One region of the Pseudoalteromonas sp. SCSIO_11900 genome, then DNA from elsewhere that is predicted to be linked to it. Evidence: predicted binding sites of a transcription regulator. Region 1 holds the regulator's gene; the other holds the start of a gene.
The links. The regulator NrdR, encoded in region 1, represses ribonucleotide reductase genes. The targets are predictions, from matches to a motif close to AAACACNANATNTNGTGTTT.
Positions count from the first base shown of each region.

Region 2: nrdA (class 1a ribonucleoside-diphosphate reductase subunit alpha) is a predicted target of NrdR. The motif match lies at 4,443-4,462, and genes of this name have one in related genera.

Region 1 covers NZ_KK070023.1:147,162-155,759, forward strand. Annotated here, with positions in the region: gene thiL (thiamine-phosphate kinase) at 1-361, opposite strand, end outside; gene nusB (transcription antitermination factor NusB) at 446-859, opposite strand; gene ribH (6,7-dimethyl-8-ribityllumazine synthase) at 875-1,339, opposite strand; gene ribBA (bifunctional 3,4-dihydroxy-2-butanone-4-phosphate synthase/GTP cyclohydrolase II) at 1,433-2,545, opposite strand; gene BG00_RS00690 (riboflavin synthase) at 2,574-3,227, opposite strand; gene ribD (bifunctional diaminohydroxyphosphoribosylaminopyrimidine deaminase/5-amino-6-(5-phosphoribosylamino)uracil reductase RibD) at 3,252-4,379, opposite strand; gene nrdR (transcriptional regulator NrdR) at 4,382-4,831, opposite strand; gene glyA (serine hydroxymethyltransferase) at 4,939-6,195, opposite strand; gene thrC (threonine synthase) at 6,464-7,747, opposite strand; gene thrB (homoserine kinase) at 7,759-8,598, opposite strand, start outside.
Region 2 covers NZ_KK070023.1:2,511,001-2,519,598, forward strand. Annotated here, with positions in the region: gene gyrA (DNA topoisomerase (ATP-hydrolyzing) subunit A) at 1-2,604, opposite strand, end outside; gene ubiG (bifunctional 2-polyprenyl-6-hydroxyphenol methylase/3-demethylubiquinol 3-O-methyltransferase UbiG) at 2,783-3,493, shown strand; gene BG00_RS11670 (HAD family hydrolase) at 3,493-4,173, shown strand; gene nrdA (class 1a ribonucleoside-diphosphate reductase subunit alpha) at 4,584-6,866, shown strand; gene nrdB (class Ia ribonucleoside-diphosphate reductase subunit beta) at 6,940-8,070, shown strand; gene yfaE (class I ribonucleotide reductase maintenance protein YfaE) at 8,070-8,342, shown strand; gene BG00_RS11690 (DUF1287 domain-containing protein) at 8,453-8,598, opposite strand, start outside.

The DNA.
Region 1 (8,598 bases):
TATCGCCACCAATAATTTGTACATTAAAGTACTCAGCAATTTCATGCATGCCGTCAGTCAGCTCTGCAATCCATTGTGGATCGATACTTGGCAACGTGAGTGCAACCGATACCCATGTAGGCTCTGCACCCATGGCAGCTAAATCACTTAAATTTACTGCCAGAGCTCGATGCCCTAATGCGCGAGGAGAGATATCATGAAAAAAATGCACCCCAGCAACTAAGGTATCTGTTGTTATAGCAAGCTGGCAGTTTGCTGGTACTGTGACAAGCGCACAGTCATCTCCAATCCCTAAATTAACATCGCGACGAGTGATACCGCGACCTTTAAAGTAGTGATTAATTAATTCAAATTCCTTCATACACAAAAAAGCCGACCTATGCCGGCTCTCCTTTTTAACGGTTATTTATAACAACTCACTGAAATTAATATGCAGCTTAAGTTGTTATGACTTGCGTAACTGTTTTACAGCTTTATCAAGTACACCGTTTACAAATTTATGGCTATCTTCAGCACCAAACATTTTCGCTAATTCAATGCTTTCATTGATAGCCACTTTGTAAGGAACATCTTCACGAAATTTAAGCTCGTAGCTGCTTAAACGTAAGATTGCACGTTCAACTTCGTCTAATTCATCAAATGGACGAGTTAAATGAGGCGATACAGCTTCGTCTAGTTGCTTATGATTTACGGCAACTCCACGTGCTAAATCTTTAAAATATTCAACATCAATTTTAGTCACATCGTTTTCGATCAACATTTGTTGTTCGATATCGGCAATCGCATTGCCGCTTAATTGCCATGAATACACGGCTTGAAGTGCTAATATACGTGCTTTACGTCTTGCTGCTGGTTTCACAAAAATTCCTTAAACTTAAATTTTATCTAACACATTAACCATTTCAAGCGCACCTAAAGCAGCTTCGCCGCCTTTGTTACCCATTTTGGTACCTGCGCGCTCAATTGCTTGCTCAATGCTTTCAGTGGTTAATACGCCAAATGCAACCGGGATATCATACTCAAGCGATACTTGTGCAAGCCCTTTATTTGACTCGCCAGCGACGAGATCAAAGTGAGGCGTGCCCCCTCTGATCACTACACCTAAGGCGATAATTGCATCATATTCTTTTTTTGCTGCAACGCGTTTCGCTGCTAAAGGTAATTCAACCGCACCGGGTACGTAAATCACGGTAATATCGTCTTCTGATACTCCACCAGTACGTTTTAGCTCATCAACAGCACCTGCAAGCAAGCTACTACCAATAAAGTCATTAAAACGAGAAATGACAATGGCAAACTTTTTGCCTGGAGCGTATTTATTACCTTCAATAATTTTCATTTGATAACCCTAAAAATAAGTTTAAGCGATTTCGGTTGCGCAAAAATTGATGCGCATTATACCACATAAATAAAATAATAACCTAGCGCGTAATTATTGTGGCTCTACGTAGTCAACCACTTCTAAATGGAACCCTGATAATGCATGGTATTTTTTAGGTAAACTCATCAAACGCATTTTTTGAATACCTAAATCAGCCAGAATTTGCGAACCCACACCTACGGTGCGCGAAGTACCTTGAAATTTACGTGGCGTCACATTTTCACCCGCATCAGCTGCGGCAAACGCTTTTACTGTGGCTTCTAACTCTTCAGTGCTTTCTTGCTTACCTAAAATAACTAAGGCGCCATTATGCTCAGCAATATAAGCCATTGCTTGCGATAAACCCCAACTACGGTCAGCATTGCGATCAGAGAGTAAAATATCGTTAAAAGTACTTTGTAAATGCACACGTACTAAGGTCGGTTCTTGTTGTTTTATTTCACCTTTAAGCAGTGCATAGTGTAACTGCCCATCAATGGTGTCTTTGTAAGTCACTAAGTCAAACTCACCATGTTCAGTTGGCAATTTACATTTTGCAACTTGCTCAATTGTGGTTTCGTTTAGGTTGCGGTACTCGATTAAATCAGCAATGGTGCCAATTTTAATATCATGTTGCTTAGCAAATACTTCTAAATCAGGACGACGCGCCATGGTGCCATCTTCATTTAGGATTTCTACAATCACTGATGATGGCTCAAGCCCTGCTAAACGCGCTAAGTCACACCCCGCTTCTGTATGCCCTGCACGTGTTAACACGCCGCCTGGTTGCGCCATAATAGGAAAAATATGACCTGGTTGTACAATATCGCTTGGCACAGCGCCTTTCGCAATGGCAGCTTGAACAGTGCGAGCACGATCCGCTGCAGAAATACCTGTGGTGACCCCTTTTGATGCTTCAATTGACATGGTGAAATTAGTTGAGAATGCGGCACCATTATTTTTTACCATTAATGGTAAATCAAGCTGCGAGCAACGCTCTTGAGTCATCGTTAAACAAATTAGTCCACGGCCATGAGTCGCCATAAAGTTAATCGCTTCTGCACTAATGTGTTCAGCAGCAATAATTAAATCGCCTTCATTTTCTCTGTCTTCATCATCCATTAAAATAACCATTTTACCGGCTTTAATGTCATCAATTATTTCTTGTGCGCTGTTTAAATTCATAAGTTGCTCGTATAAGTTGTCAATGTCGTTATTTTATAAAGCCCGCTTTAGCGAGTAAGCTCATCGAAATATCTGAACCCGAAGGTTGGTCAGCCCCTCTAACTAGGCGCTCTAAATAACGTGCTATTTGGTCGACCTCTAAATTAACCTGGGTGCCAACTTTAAAGTCAGCTATGGTCGTTTGCTCGCTGGTGTGGGGCACAATCGTCAGTTTAAATTTATTACCTTCAACCGCATTAACCGTCAGGCTAATACCATCAATACAAACCGACCCTTTGTAAGGAATGTATTTCATTAAATTTTCATCGGTGGCTAACCAATATTCTGTTGCTCGCGCATTGGCATTAATCGCTGTAATAGTAGCAATACCATCTACATGGCCAGATACTAAATGACCACCGAGGCGCGAAACAGGTTGCATCGCCTTTTCTAGATTAACGGTTTGCCCTAATGCGTAATGTGCAAATCCCGTTAAGCTAATCGTTTCATTTGATAAGTCAGCACTAAAGCCATCAATATGCTTATCAACAACCGTCAGGCAGACACCATTAGTTGCAATACTGTCACCTAACTTAACATCACTCATATCAAGGTTTTTACTTTGGATACGAATAGCTAAATCACCTTGTTTTTTTTGTAATAACGCAATTTTACCTGTCGCTTCAACTATTCCAGTAAACATAGTGCTACTCTTTATATAAAATGATTAATGAGCTTTTTTTAGTGCTGTGATACGTAAATCATCACCAATTGACACACACTCATTAAAAGTTAAATTAATGGTATTTTGCATACTCATTAACTCTGGGAAATTCAGTAAACTTTTAGCATCGCAGCCCATTAATTTAGGGGCAATGTAAAAAACAAACTCATCAATTAAATCAAGTTCTGTCATTTTGCCAGCCAGTGTTGCTCCGGCCTCTAGCCACACATTATTAAACTGCAATTGGGCTAGCGTGTTTAACACGGCCAGTAAATCTACTTTATTATTATTTTCAGGTACTTCAATCTGTTTAACAAAATGAGGCCACTGATGCGATTTATCAACCTTGGTGGTAAATATTATCACCTCACTTTGAATTGAAAATAAGGCAAGATCAGGGGTAAGCCTATTTTGTGAGTCAATAACAACGCGAACCGGTTGGCGCAGTGGTAAATCAGTTGGTAAAGAATACGGTAACTCTTCTGGGCGCACATTTAATTTTGCATCATCCATTAATACCGTATCGGCACCGGTTAAAATTGCACAGCTTTGTGCTCGGTATAGTTGCACATCTTGGCGCGCTGCGGGGCCAGTGATCCATTTACTTTGCCCGTTTTTAAGCGCCGTTTTACCATCTATACTTGCGGCCATTTTGCAAGTCACAAAGGGTAATCCCTGCTCCATGCGCTTAAAAAACCCAAGGTTTAATGCGCGAGCTTGCGCTTCAAGTAACCCGTAAGCGACTTCTATACCAGCATCCGCTAAAATTTTCAGACCTTTGCCTGCAACTTGCGGGTTGCTGTCAACCATAGCAGCGATCACTTTTTTAACACCTGCTGCTTTTAGCCCTTCAGCACATGGCGGTGTTCGACCATAATGACTGCAAGGCTCAAGTGTTACATAAGCGGTTGCGCCTTTTGCATTTTCACCAGCCATAGCCAGTGCGTTTACCTCTGCGTGACCTTGACCCGCTAACTGATGAAACCCTTCACCTATTACTTTATTATTTTTTACGAGTACGCAGCCAACATTAGGATTAGGAGTGGTGGTAAAGCGCCCTTTTTTTGCCAGTTCAATAGCGCGAGCCATGTAGCGTTTATCATCCTCTGAAAACGAACTTTGCATGCTCATTACTATTCTCCTAAGCGGGCTATTTCTTCACCAAATTCGCGTATATCTTCAAACGAGCGATATACAGAGGCAAATCTTACATAGGCCACTTTATCTAACTTTTTAAGCGCTTCCATAATGCACTCACCCACCAAATGGCTAGACACTTCGCGTTCGCCAGTGGCACGTAATTGCGACTTAATAATATTAACCACTTCGTCAACTTGCTCAGTGCTTACGGGACGTTTTTCGAGGGCGCGAGTTAAGCCATTTAGTAACTTATCTTCATTAAACGGTTCGCGGCTGCCATCTTGCTTGATGACCCGTGGCATCACTAATTCAGCCCCTTCAAAGGTGGTAAATCGTTCGTGGCATTCATTACATTCACGACGTCTACGTACTTGGTGTCCTCCACCTACAAGGCGAGAATCAATAACTTTAGTATCTTTGGCGGTGCAAAAAGGGCAATGCATAACTGTGTGTTTCCGTTTTAAAAACAAAAAATGGCCGCTATCATAGCGGCCATTATCATATCAAAAATGTGTGCAGTTGTGATCTAAATTACTATTTTACTCTTGGATTAAGCGTAAACAGGTAATTTTGCACAAATTGCTTTCACTTTTTCTTTTACTTGCGCTTGTACTGACTCATCTTCGATGTTGTCTAGTACATCACAGATCCAGCCCGCTAACTCTTTTGATTCAGCTTCTTTAAAGCCACGACGAGTGATTGCTGGTGAACCAATACGCAGACCAGAGGTAACAAATGGTGAACGTGGATCGTTCGGTACTGAGTTTTTGTTAACCGTGATATTCGCATTACCTAGGGCAGCATCTGCATCTTTACCTGTGATATCTTTGTCGATTAAGTCAAGTAAGAATAAGTGGTTATCAGTTTTACCCGATACTACTTTGTAGCCGCGCTCTTGTAATACCGCAACCATTGCTTGTGCATTTTTAACAACTTGTGCTTGGTATGTTTTAAACTCAGGTTGAAGTGCTTCTTTAAATGCAACCGCTTTAGCAGCAATAACATGACATAAAGGACCACCTTGGCCACCTGGGAAAACAGCGCTGTTTAGCTTTTTGTAAATTTCTTCATCGCCACACGCAGAGATGATTAAACCACCGCGAGGACCCGCTAATGTTTTGTGTGTTGTGGTTGTTACAACGTGAGCAAATGGCACTGGGCTTGGGTAAACACCCGCAGCAATTAAACCTGCAACGTGCGCCATATCAACAAATAAGTAAGCACCTACTTTGTCTGCAATTTCACGGAACTTAGCCCAATCAACAATACCTGAGTATGCAGAAAAACCAGCAATGATCATTTTTGGTTTGTGCTCAAGTGCTAACGCTTCAACTTGTGCGTAATCAATTTCGCCAGTTTCTTCGTTAAGGCCATACTGAATTGCGTTGTATGTTTTACCAGAGAAGTTTACGTGTGAGCCATGTGTTAAGTGACCACCGTGCGCTAGGCTCATGCCTAATACAGTGTCAAGTGGGCTTAAAAGAGCTTGGAAAACAGCAGCATTCGCTTGTGAACCGGCATGAGGTTGCACATTTGCGTAATCTGTACCAAATAATTCATTTGCGCGGTCAATAGCAAGTTGCTCAACTACGTCTACGTGCTCACAGCCACCGTAGTAACGTTTGCCCGGGTAACCTTCAGCGTATTTGTTAGTCAGCTGAGAACCCTGCGCTTCAAGTACGCGTGGGCTACAGTAGTTTTCAGATGCAATTAACTCAATATGTTCTTCCTGACGTGATGTTTCTTTGCTCATCGCGTCAAATAACTCTGGATCAAAGTCCGAAATATTCATGCTACGTTCTAACATTGGGGTCTCCTGGGCAACGTGTATGGGTATTTTTTAGAGGCTTTATTGTACGCTTAAAACGACGTTTTGCCTACGCTCTTAAGTTGAGGATATTTAAACAGGGATTGAAACTATTTCACAGCATTTTGATGATGATATTTTTTTATAAACTAATAACAATTTTAAATGAATTTTATTTACTACATTTATATAGCTTATGCGTTATGTCTAAAGCGATGCACAAACAAACAAAAAAAGCGGCCTAAGCCGCTTTTATTATTTGCCTTTTTTAGGCTAGCTTTTTAAACAATTCTGTACGCAAAATACCATAATCGTTGTGCATATCCGTGGCTAAACACGGTTTTGCTAATGCATCAGCTAACGGCTTTGGCATATCTAATTCAACATTAAGGATATCCTCAACGCTGTCTTTAAATTTGGCCGGATGCGCAGTCGCTAAAAAAATCCCCACAGCATCTGCCGCCTTATTTTCTACAAGACCTTGGTAAGCAATTGCGGTGTGAGGCTCTGCAATATAGCCAAGCTGTTGAATTTTTTTCATCACTGTTTGTGTTTGCTGCTCATCAACACTCACCGAATAAAAGTTATCATAACTAAACCAGTTATTATCTAACATTGATTGCACACGTGGCCAGTTATTAGGTTTACTCACATCCATTGCATTTGAAAGCGATTCAATTGTCGCATTAGGCGTCCAATTTTTATCAAGCATAAAGCGCGGTACTGTGTCGTTTTGGTTTGTAGTCGCGCTTAGTTTACCTACAGGCATACCAATAACCGCGCCAATCATAGCCGCACACACATTACCAAAGTTACCACTCGGTACTGAAATATGCGCTGTAGCACGCTTTTCTTTTGGCAGCTGTGCAATGGCTTCAAAGTAATAACACACCTGCGCGACTAAACGGCTAATGTTAATTGAATTTGCTGAGTTTAAACCTAACTTCGATTTTAGCTCTTCATCTAAAAATGATTTTTTAACCAATTCTTGGCAATCATCAAAACTACCCTCAATCGCATAACAATGAATGTTGTCACCAAGCGTTGTAAATAACTTTTGCTGCGCTAATGAAATTTTACCTTTAGGGTATAAAATAACGACATCAATATTTGGTTTGTTATAAAAAGCATGCGCTACGGCAGCCCCAGTATCACCCGATGTTGCAGTTAAAATAGTGACTTTTTCACCTTGATTAAATTGCGCCAAGCACTCGGCCATAAAACGGCCACCAAAATCTTTAAATGCCAGTGTTGGGCCGTGAAATAACTCTAAGCAATAGGTATTATCTTCAACTTCCACCAGCTTAACCGGAAAGTTAAACGCATTCTTAACCATCTGGGCAACAGTATCACTTGGTAGCTCGTCACCAATAAGGTGCGATAAAATTTTGCCGCTGCGAGTAACAAAGTCCATATCTAGTAATGCATCAACATCACTTAATGGCGCTAACGACTCTGGAAAAAACACACCTTGATTACGCCCTAGTCCTGTTTTTACAGCTTCAACAAACGACACTTTTTGTGAATATTCTTTTAAATTATGTAATTGCATGACTCTTTATCCTATAAAACATTTAATTGACGCGTGCCGTCGTTATCTAATTTACAAATATGGCAAAAGCCTTGCTCGTTGATGTAATTTTCCTCTAGCCACTGCGCGCATTGCTCTGCCGCTTCAAGCGTTTTACATACACTAAACAAGGTTGGCCCTGCGCCTGAAATACTCACAACTTCAGCACCCAGTGCTGGTAAGCTTGCTTTGGCATCACTAAAGCCGCTTATAAGTGGCGCACGGTATGGCTCTGCTATTTCGTCTTTCATAATGCTTAATGCATCATCAAAACGCCCTGTTAACAGTAAGCTACTAAACGCCGATAAACGCTGTGCAAACTCAACCCCGGCATGCATACTGAGCTCTTTTGGTAAAACAGAGCGCGCTTTTGCGGTATTGAGCGAAAAGCCCGGAAATGCGGCGACGTAATACCAGTTTTCATCAACAGGTAAAGCAATAGATTTATCAGGAATTAAATCACCGGTTAGCTGTAAGCCGCCTAAATAACACGGTGTGATGTTATCGTAATGGCGCCCCCCACTTACAATGGCTTCAAAATCTGCCATAAGCTCAATGAGCTCTACTTGGCTTAAATTAGTTTTGGCAAATTTATCCAGTGCTGCAAATGTCGCCACCACAGAGCAGGCACTTGAGCCTAATCCCGAACCAATCGGCAAATTTTTCCTAAGTTCGAGCTTTACCGCAGGCATATCAGGCGCAACATGCGCTCTAAAGTGCACTAAACACTGATACGCTAAATTTTCTTGCGCATCACTAGGTAGCTTATGTGCGTAGTCGCCTGTACAAATAAATTCATCACTCGATGCGGCATTAACAATCGCCACATCACC
Region 2 (8,598 bases), 2.4 Mb from region 1:
AATCTCTTCGATACGTTGTAAACCAACTACTTGCTCTTCGTCAATAGTTCTGATCAAAATAACACCTTGGGTGTTACGTCCAACCGTAGAAACTTCATTAACGCGAGTACGTACTAAGGTACCACGATTCGAAATAATCATTATTTCGTCGTTGTCATCAACCTGTACAGCACCAACAACAGCACCGTTACGCTCACTCACTTTGATTGATACAACACCTTGTGTTGCACGACTCTTCGATGGGTAATCTTCAAGTTGAGTACGCTTGCCGTAACCATTTTCTGTCACTGTTAATATTGCGCCATCATTCTTTGGTACAATAAGTGATACAACACGCTGATCGTCTGGCATCTTAATACCACGAACACCCGTTGCAGTACGACCCATAGGACGTACACCTTTGAAACGGATTTCAGGTTTGCCTTCTTCGTCTAGTACTGGGTTACCATTTTCATCAACGACAGCCGTTTCTTCAGCCTCTTTAAAGCGAACAACTTTACCCGCATCAGTGAACAACATAATTTCGTTGCTGCCATCGGTAATATCAACACCGATTAAGCTATCACCTTCGTTTAAGTTAACCGCAATGATTCCGCTTGCACGTTGACGACTGTATGCCGTTAATGGCGTCTTCTTAACCGTACCGAACGCCGTCGCCATAAAGATGTATTTATCATCTTCATAATCGCGTACTGGCAGGATTGCAGTAATACGTTCATCTGCTTCAAGTGGTAATAAGTTAACAATTGGCTTACCGCGCGCTGCACGACTGGCAAGTGGCAACTGGTATACTTTAAGCCAATATAAACGACCCGCTGTAGAGAAACAAAGAATAGTATCGTGAGTGTTGGCAACCAATAAACGTTCAATGAAATCTTCATCTTTCATCTTAGTTGCTGACTTGCCTTTACCACCACGACGCTGGGCTTCGTAATCACTTAACGCTTGGTACTTAACGTACCCTTCGTGTGAAAGCGTAACAACTACGTTTTCTTCGTTGATTAAATCTTCAAGGCTTATATCGTGTGCAGCGGCATTAATTTCAGTGCGGCGCTCATCACCATATTGCTCTTTAATTTCAACTAACTCGTCACGAATAACTTCCATTAAACGTTCCGGACTTGCCAAAATTAATAATAGTTCGGCAATTAGGTCGAGTAACGATTGATATTCGGTAAGAATTTTTTCGTGCTCAAGACCAGTAAGTTTGTGTAAACGTAAGTCTAATATTGCTTGGGCTTGCTGCTCAGAAATATAATACTGACCATCACGAATACCCAGTTCGCTTGCTAACCAATCTGGGCGTGCTACGTTGTCTTCGCCTGCTTTATCAAGCATGGCTTTAACATTACCTAATTCCCAAGGACGCGCTGTTAGTGCAACTTTTGCTTCAGCGGGCGTAGGCGACTTACGAATAAGTTCGATAATTGGGTCAATGTTTGCCAGTGCAATCGCTAAACCTTCTAGCGTATGTGCACGGTCGCGAGCTTTGCGTAAATCAAATACCGTACGACGGGTAACAACTTCACGGCGGTGAATAATAAACTCTTCAAGCATTTCTTTTAAGTTGAAACACTTGGGCTGGTTATTAATTAACGCAACCATATTCATACCAAACACAGTTTGTAACTGAGTTTGTGAATAAAGGTTGTTTAGAATAACTTCACCTACGTCACCACGTTTGATCTCAATAACGATACGCATACCGTCTTTATCTGATTCATCACGTAATGCGCTGATCCCTTCAATTTTTTTATCTTTAACTAGCTCGGCGATTTTTTCAATCAAACGAGCTTTGTTAACTTGGTAAGGGATTTCATGAACAATAATTGTTTCACGGCCGGTTTTCTCATCGGTTTCAATCTCAGCACGCGCACGCATGTACACTTTACCGCGACCGGTTTGATAAGCTTGTTCAATGCCTTTTTTACCGTTGATAATTGCCGCAGTTGGGAAATCTGGACCTGGAATATAATCCATTAACTCAGTAATGGTTAACTCAGGGTTTTGAATAAGCGCTAAACAGCCATTCACTACTTCTGATAAGTTATGTGGCGGAATATTTGTCGCCATACCAACAGCAATACCTGACGAACCATTAACTAACAGGTTAGGTATTTTAGTCGGTAATACATCAGGAATTTGCTCTGTGCCATCGTAGTTAGGCACAAAATCAACCGTTTCTTTTTCAAGATCGGCTAATAATTCGTGCGACATTTTTGCCATACGTACTTCTGTATAACGCATTGCCGCTGCTGAATCACCATCAACCGAACCAAAGTTACCCTGACCATCAACTAACATATAACGAAGAGAGAATGGCTGAGCCATACGTACGATGGTGTCATAAACTGCACTGTCGCCGTGTGGGTGGTATTTACCGATTACGTCACCGACCACACGGGCCGATTTTTTGTAAGGCTTGTTCCAGTCATTACTAAGCTCGTTCATTGCAAACAAGACGCGGCGGTGAACAGGTTTTAAACCGTCACGTACGTCTGGTAATGCACGTCCTACAATTACACTCATGGCGTAATCTAAGTAGGAATTTTTTAACTCGTCTTCAATATTGACTGGCAGAATTTCATTGGCGAGATCAGTCATTTGATATCACATTCCTTCAGTATCAGCTCTTAACAACCCAGTATTAGGTATTAAGAGTGTTTGTTATTATTTCTAAATAACCATGCTATCACAATTAATTTTAATTTACAGGCGCAAAACTTTGCGATTTATCAATTTAGCCCTATATAATGGCCTCAGATTGACGAGGAAGTATTTTATGACCGAACATCAAAATGTAGATAACGCAGAAATAGCAAAGTTTGAAGCCATCGCAGAACGTTGGTGGGATTTAGAAGGCGAATTTAAACCCTTACACGAAATTAATCCATTACGATTAGATTTTATCGCTGACAAAACTAAAGGGTTATTTGATAAAGAAACCCTCGATGTTGGGTGTGGTGGCGGTATTTTAAGTCACAGCATGGCGCGAATGGGCGCTAAAGTAACTGGCATCGATATGGGGCAAGAGCCTTTAACTGTCGCCAAGTTACACAGCTTAGAAACAAGTGTCCCCGTTGAATATATAAAAGTGCCTGCAGAACAATTTGCTGATGAGCACCCTGAGCGCTTTGATGTGATCACTTGCATGGAAATGTTAGAGCACGTCCCCGACCCCGCTTCTATTATTCATGCGGTCGCTAAATTAGCAAAACCTGGGGCCGATGTTTTTTTCTCTACTCTTAATAAAACCCCAAAAGCTTACTTATACGCTATTGTCGGTGCAGAAAAACTGTTAAAAATGGTCCCTGAAGGTACCCATGACCATAAAAAGTTTATTAAACCTGCGCAATTAATTGCATGGGCAGAGCAAGCTGGCTTAAAAGTACGTGCCAGTGCTGGTTTAAGTTATAACCCGCTTTCTAAGCAATACACAATGAATGATGATGTAAGCGTAAATTATATGCTGCATTTTGAGAAGTTAGTGTAATGGCAAGCTCGCAAACACCTGCTAGCCCAATTGAATATCAAGCACTGCTGTTTGACTTAGATGGCACTTTACTTGATACCGCTGATGATTTAGGCGCTGCACTTAATAGTGTGCTGCATAATCATCAACAACACCAAGTAGGCAGTGATATATATCGCCCCGCAGCTTCAAATGGCGCAGCAGCCTTACTTGCTGCTGGTTTTAAAGAAGGCTGGGCGCAACAACCGCAAGAGCAACTTTTAGCAGAGCTAGTTGCACACTACGCTGCCAATATTGCCACCCATACCCAATGTTTTGTTGGTATAGAGCAACTACTCATTGCACTTGATAATAAAGGAATACCTTGGGGCATTATGACAAATAAGCCTGGTTTTTTAACCGATCCTTTAGTCAGGGCCATTCCTGCGTTAAAGAGTGCGCAAATTGTGATAAGCGGTGATACCTTAGCAGAATCTAAGCCTTCACCCCTTCCTTTAATACATTGTGCTGAGCAAATGAGTGTTGATCCTTCGCGTTGCCTATATATAGGTGATGCACAGCGGGACATACAAGCAGGAAAAGCTGCGAATATGCACACCGCTACCGCACTGTGGGGATATGTACCGAGTGTAGACGAAGCACTGGCTTGGAATGCAGATTTTAATTGGCATAGCCCTATAGATGCTTTTAACCACATATAGTGCCATGTTAATTAATAAACACTACATATTGTGATTGTGTTAGTTTTTACGCAAAGCTTGATGATAAAAAAAGCAGACAAAATTTATTTTTAAAAAGCGTAAATTTAATCTTTCCTTAGTTGATTTTTACAAATTTCAACTTAACCGAATGATCAAAGGTTAATGCCTACTAACACAATTACGTTATCCCAACGTTATCCACAATGAGAGCGGTTTCTGTCCCTTGCAAAAGATCACAGACCACACTATCTTGTGATCTCTAATTTGAACAACACCAGATATTGTGGCTAAATGTTATTCAATTAAATTTACCTAAGCGGTATAAATAACAATAAAATAATAGGCACTAGGCATTTTAAGTGCACTCATTGGTCAAAAATATTTAATTCCCAAGGAATACAGGCAAAACTATGAACCAACAGTTATCTGTAAGCAAACGTGACGGCCGTAAAGAGCCGCTTGATCTAGACAAGATCCATCGCGTTATTGAATGGGCCGCCGAAGGTTTAAATAACGTTTCGGTTTCACAAGTTGAACTTAAATCGCATATTCAATTTTATGACGGTATTCGTACTAAAGACATCCACGAAACGATTATCAAAGCCGCTGCGGATCAGATTTCTAAAGAATCGCCTGATTATCAGTATCTTGCTGCTCGTTTAGCTGTATTCCATTTACGTAAAAAAGCCTATGGCCAGTTTGAGCCACCGCGTCTTTTTGACCATGTTACTAACATGGTTGAACAAAAACGCTACGATGCACATTTACTCGTTGATTACACAGAGCAAGAATTAGATGAGCTAGATGCGTACTTAGATCATTCTCGCGATCTTAACTTTAGCTACGCAGCAGTAAAACAGCTTGAAGGTAAATACCTAGTTCAAAACCGTGTAACCGGTGAAATTTACGAAAGCGCGCAGTTTTTATATATCTTAGTGGCTGCAAGCTTATTCGCTGATTACCCTCGTGAGACACGTATTGATTACATCAAACGTTTTTATGATGCGGTTTCATTATTTAAAATTTCTTTACCTACGCCAATTATGTCGGGTGTACGTACGCCAACGCGCCAGTTTAGCTCATGTGTACTTATTGAATGTGGCGATAGCTTAGACTCAATTAATGCTACATCATCAGCAATTGTTAAATACGTCTCTCAACGTGCTGGTATTGGTATTAATGCAGGTCGTATTCGTGCATTAGGTAGCCCTATTCGTAACGGTGAAGCGTATCACACTGGCTGTATTCCGTTTTATAAGCACTTTCAAACAGCGGTTAAAAGCTGTTCGCAAGGCGGTGTACGTGGTGGCGCAGCAACCCTTTTCTACCCGCTTTGGCATTTAGAAGTTGAAAACTTATTAGTGCTTAAAAACAACCGTGGTGTTGATGATAACCGCGTACGTCACTTAGATTACGGCGTACAGTTTAATAAACTCATGTACTCACGTTTAATTAAAGACGATTACATTACGTTATTCAGCCCCTCTGACGTGCCCGGCCTTTACGATGCATTTTTTGAAGACCAAGACGAGTTTGACGCGCTATATGTAAAATATGAGCAAGACGAGTCAATTCGTAAAAAACGAATTAAAGCGATTGAGCTGTTCTCTATGTTTGCTCAAGAACGTGCTAGCACGGGTCGTATTTACTTACAAAACGTTGACCACTGTAATACACACAGTCCGTTTATCTCAAAAGTGGCTCCGATCCGTCAATCTAACTTATGTTTAGAAATTGCGTTACCAACTAAGCCTCTTAACAACGTGAATGATGAAGAAGGTGAAATTGCACTTTGTACATTATCTGCGTTTAACTTAGGCGCCATTGAGTCTTTAGATGAACTAGAAGAGTTAGCTGAGCTTGCAGTTCGTGCACTTGATAACCTACTTGATTTTCAAGACTACCCTGTGCCGGCAGCCAAAAATGCCACTATGGGACGTCGTACGCTAGGCATAGGCGTTATTAACTACGCATACTACCTAGCTAAAAACGGTAAGCGTTATTCTGATGGCAGCGCAAATGCGCTTACGCACAAAACATTTGAAGCGATTCAGTACTACCTAATGAAAGCGTCTAATGAGCTGGCAAAAGAGCGTGGAGCGTGTCCTAAATTTAACGAAACAACGTACTCACAAGGTATTATGCCAACGGATACGTACAAGCGTGATTTAGATAAAATTTGTGATGAACCACTGCACCTTGATTGGGATACGTTACGTGCCAGCATTAAAGAGCACGGTATGCGTAACTCAACACTGAGCGCATTAATGCCATCAGAAACATCATCGCAAATATCTAATGCAACCAATGGCATTGAGCCACCGCGTGGCCATATTAGTGTTAAAGCAAGTAAAGACGGTATTTTAAAGCAAGTTGTCCCTGAGTACGAACGCCTTAAAGATAGCTATGAGTTACTGTGGGATATCCCATCTAACGATGGTTACTTACAATTAGTAGGCATAATGCAGAAATTTATCGACCAAACGATTTCAGCGAATACTAATTATGATCCAAATAAATACGAAGGCGGTAGAGTACCTATGAAAGTCTTACTAAAAGACTTACTTGGTGCCTACAAGCTAGGTGTTAAAACACTGTACTACCATAACACCCGTGATGGCGCATCAGATGCACAAGAAGACGCTCCAGAAGTGGAAGATGATGATTGTGCAGGCGGCGCGTGTAAAATTTAATAGTTAAACTTAAAGCGGGCGCCTTGCCCGCTTTGTCCTGACAGTTTTAGTGATAGTTTTTTGAGTGATAAACATGTCTTATACTACTTTTAGCAGAAATCATAATAACCAAATGCAAGAGCCAATGTTTTTTGGTCAAACCGTTAACGTGTCACGTTACGATCAACAAAAATACCCTATTTTTGAAAAGCTGATTGAAAAACAATTGTCTTTCTTTTGGCGTCCTGAAGAAGTTGACGTAAGTAAAGACCGTTTAGACTTTCAAGCGCTTCCCGAACACGAAAAGCATATCTTTTTAAGTAACTTAAAATACCAAACGTTGCTTGATAGTGTTCAAGGCCGTTCGCCTAACGTTGCACTATTGCCAATTGTGTCAATTCCTGAGCTTGAAACATGGATTGAAACATGGGCGTTTAGTGAAACCATTCACAGCCGCTCATACACACATATTATTCGTAACGTAACCCAAGCGCCTGAACTCATCTTTGACGACATTGTTAGCAATGATAAAATTAGTGAACGTGCCGATGCCGTAACCACTTATTACGACGATTTAATTAACTCAGTGTCGCTTTACAACCTTTACGGTGAAGGCAAACATGACATTAATGGTGAAACTGTTGTGGTTAACCTATTCGAGCTGAAAAAGAAATTGTACCTGGCAATGATGTCAGTGAACATATTAGAAGCCATTCGCTTTTACGTGAGTTTTGCGTGTTCATTTGCGTTTGCAGAGCGTGAGCTAATGGAAGGTAATGCTAAAATTATTAAGCTTATTGCCCGTGATGAAGCGCTTCACCTTTCAGGCACTCAGCATATTTTAAATATTATGCAAGATGGCAAAGACGACCCTGAAATGGCAATTGTTGCTGCACAGTGCCGTGAAGAAGCAATCAAAATGTTTGTTGACGCTGCAGAGCAAGAAAAAGAATGGGCAGAATACCTGTTTAAAGATGGTTCAATGATTGGCTTAAATAAACATATTTTATGTCAGTATGTTGAATACATTACCAATGCTCGCATGACCGCGATTGGTCTGCCTGCACAGTTTGATAATAACAGTAACCCTATTCCATGGATCAACTCATGGCTTGTTTCTGATAACGTGCAAGTTGCTCCACAAGAAGCGGAAATTAGCTCATACCTTGTAGGTCAAATTGATTCACAGGTTGATGCAGCTGAATTTGGTGACTTTGATTTATAATGACTGATAGAACCACTGCAAGTGTCACGCTTGCAGATAACAGCCAGTGCTTAGATTTTACCGCTGGCTGCCCTTCTCTTTTACACTGCTTAGAATCGAATAAAATTGATGCTGCTTACCAGTGCCGTGAGGGATATTGTGGTGCGTGTCGTGCTACGCTTGTCTCTGGTGAAGTAAATTACAATGAAGAACCATTAGCCTTTGTGCGTGATGGTGAAATACTGTTGTGTTGCTGCAAGCCCAATGGTGATATCAGTATTAATTTAAAGTAACTAGCATTGAGGTTAACAAACCACACAGTGTAATGCCTAACAGTTCACTTTATTCACTTACCTGTTTGCTGCAATTATTACTCAAGTAATCACGATTATAGCCGTGTTATTTACTCTGAATAAGCAGTAGGTACAAATCGGTAATGACCCGTAATTGTATGAGCAAAAAGCATATCGCTCATTTCAGGTCCGCGACCAATATTGTGCACAATAAGCGGGTGACCACTGTCCTGCGATATTTGATTAACAACCATAC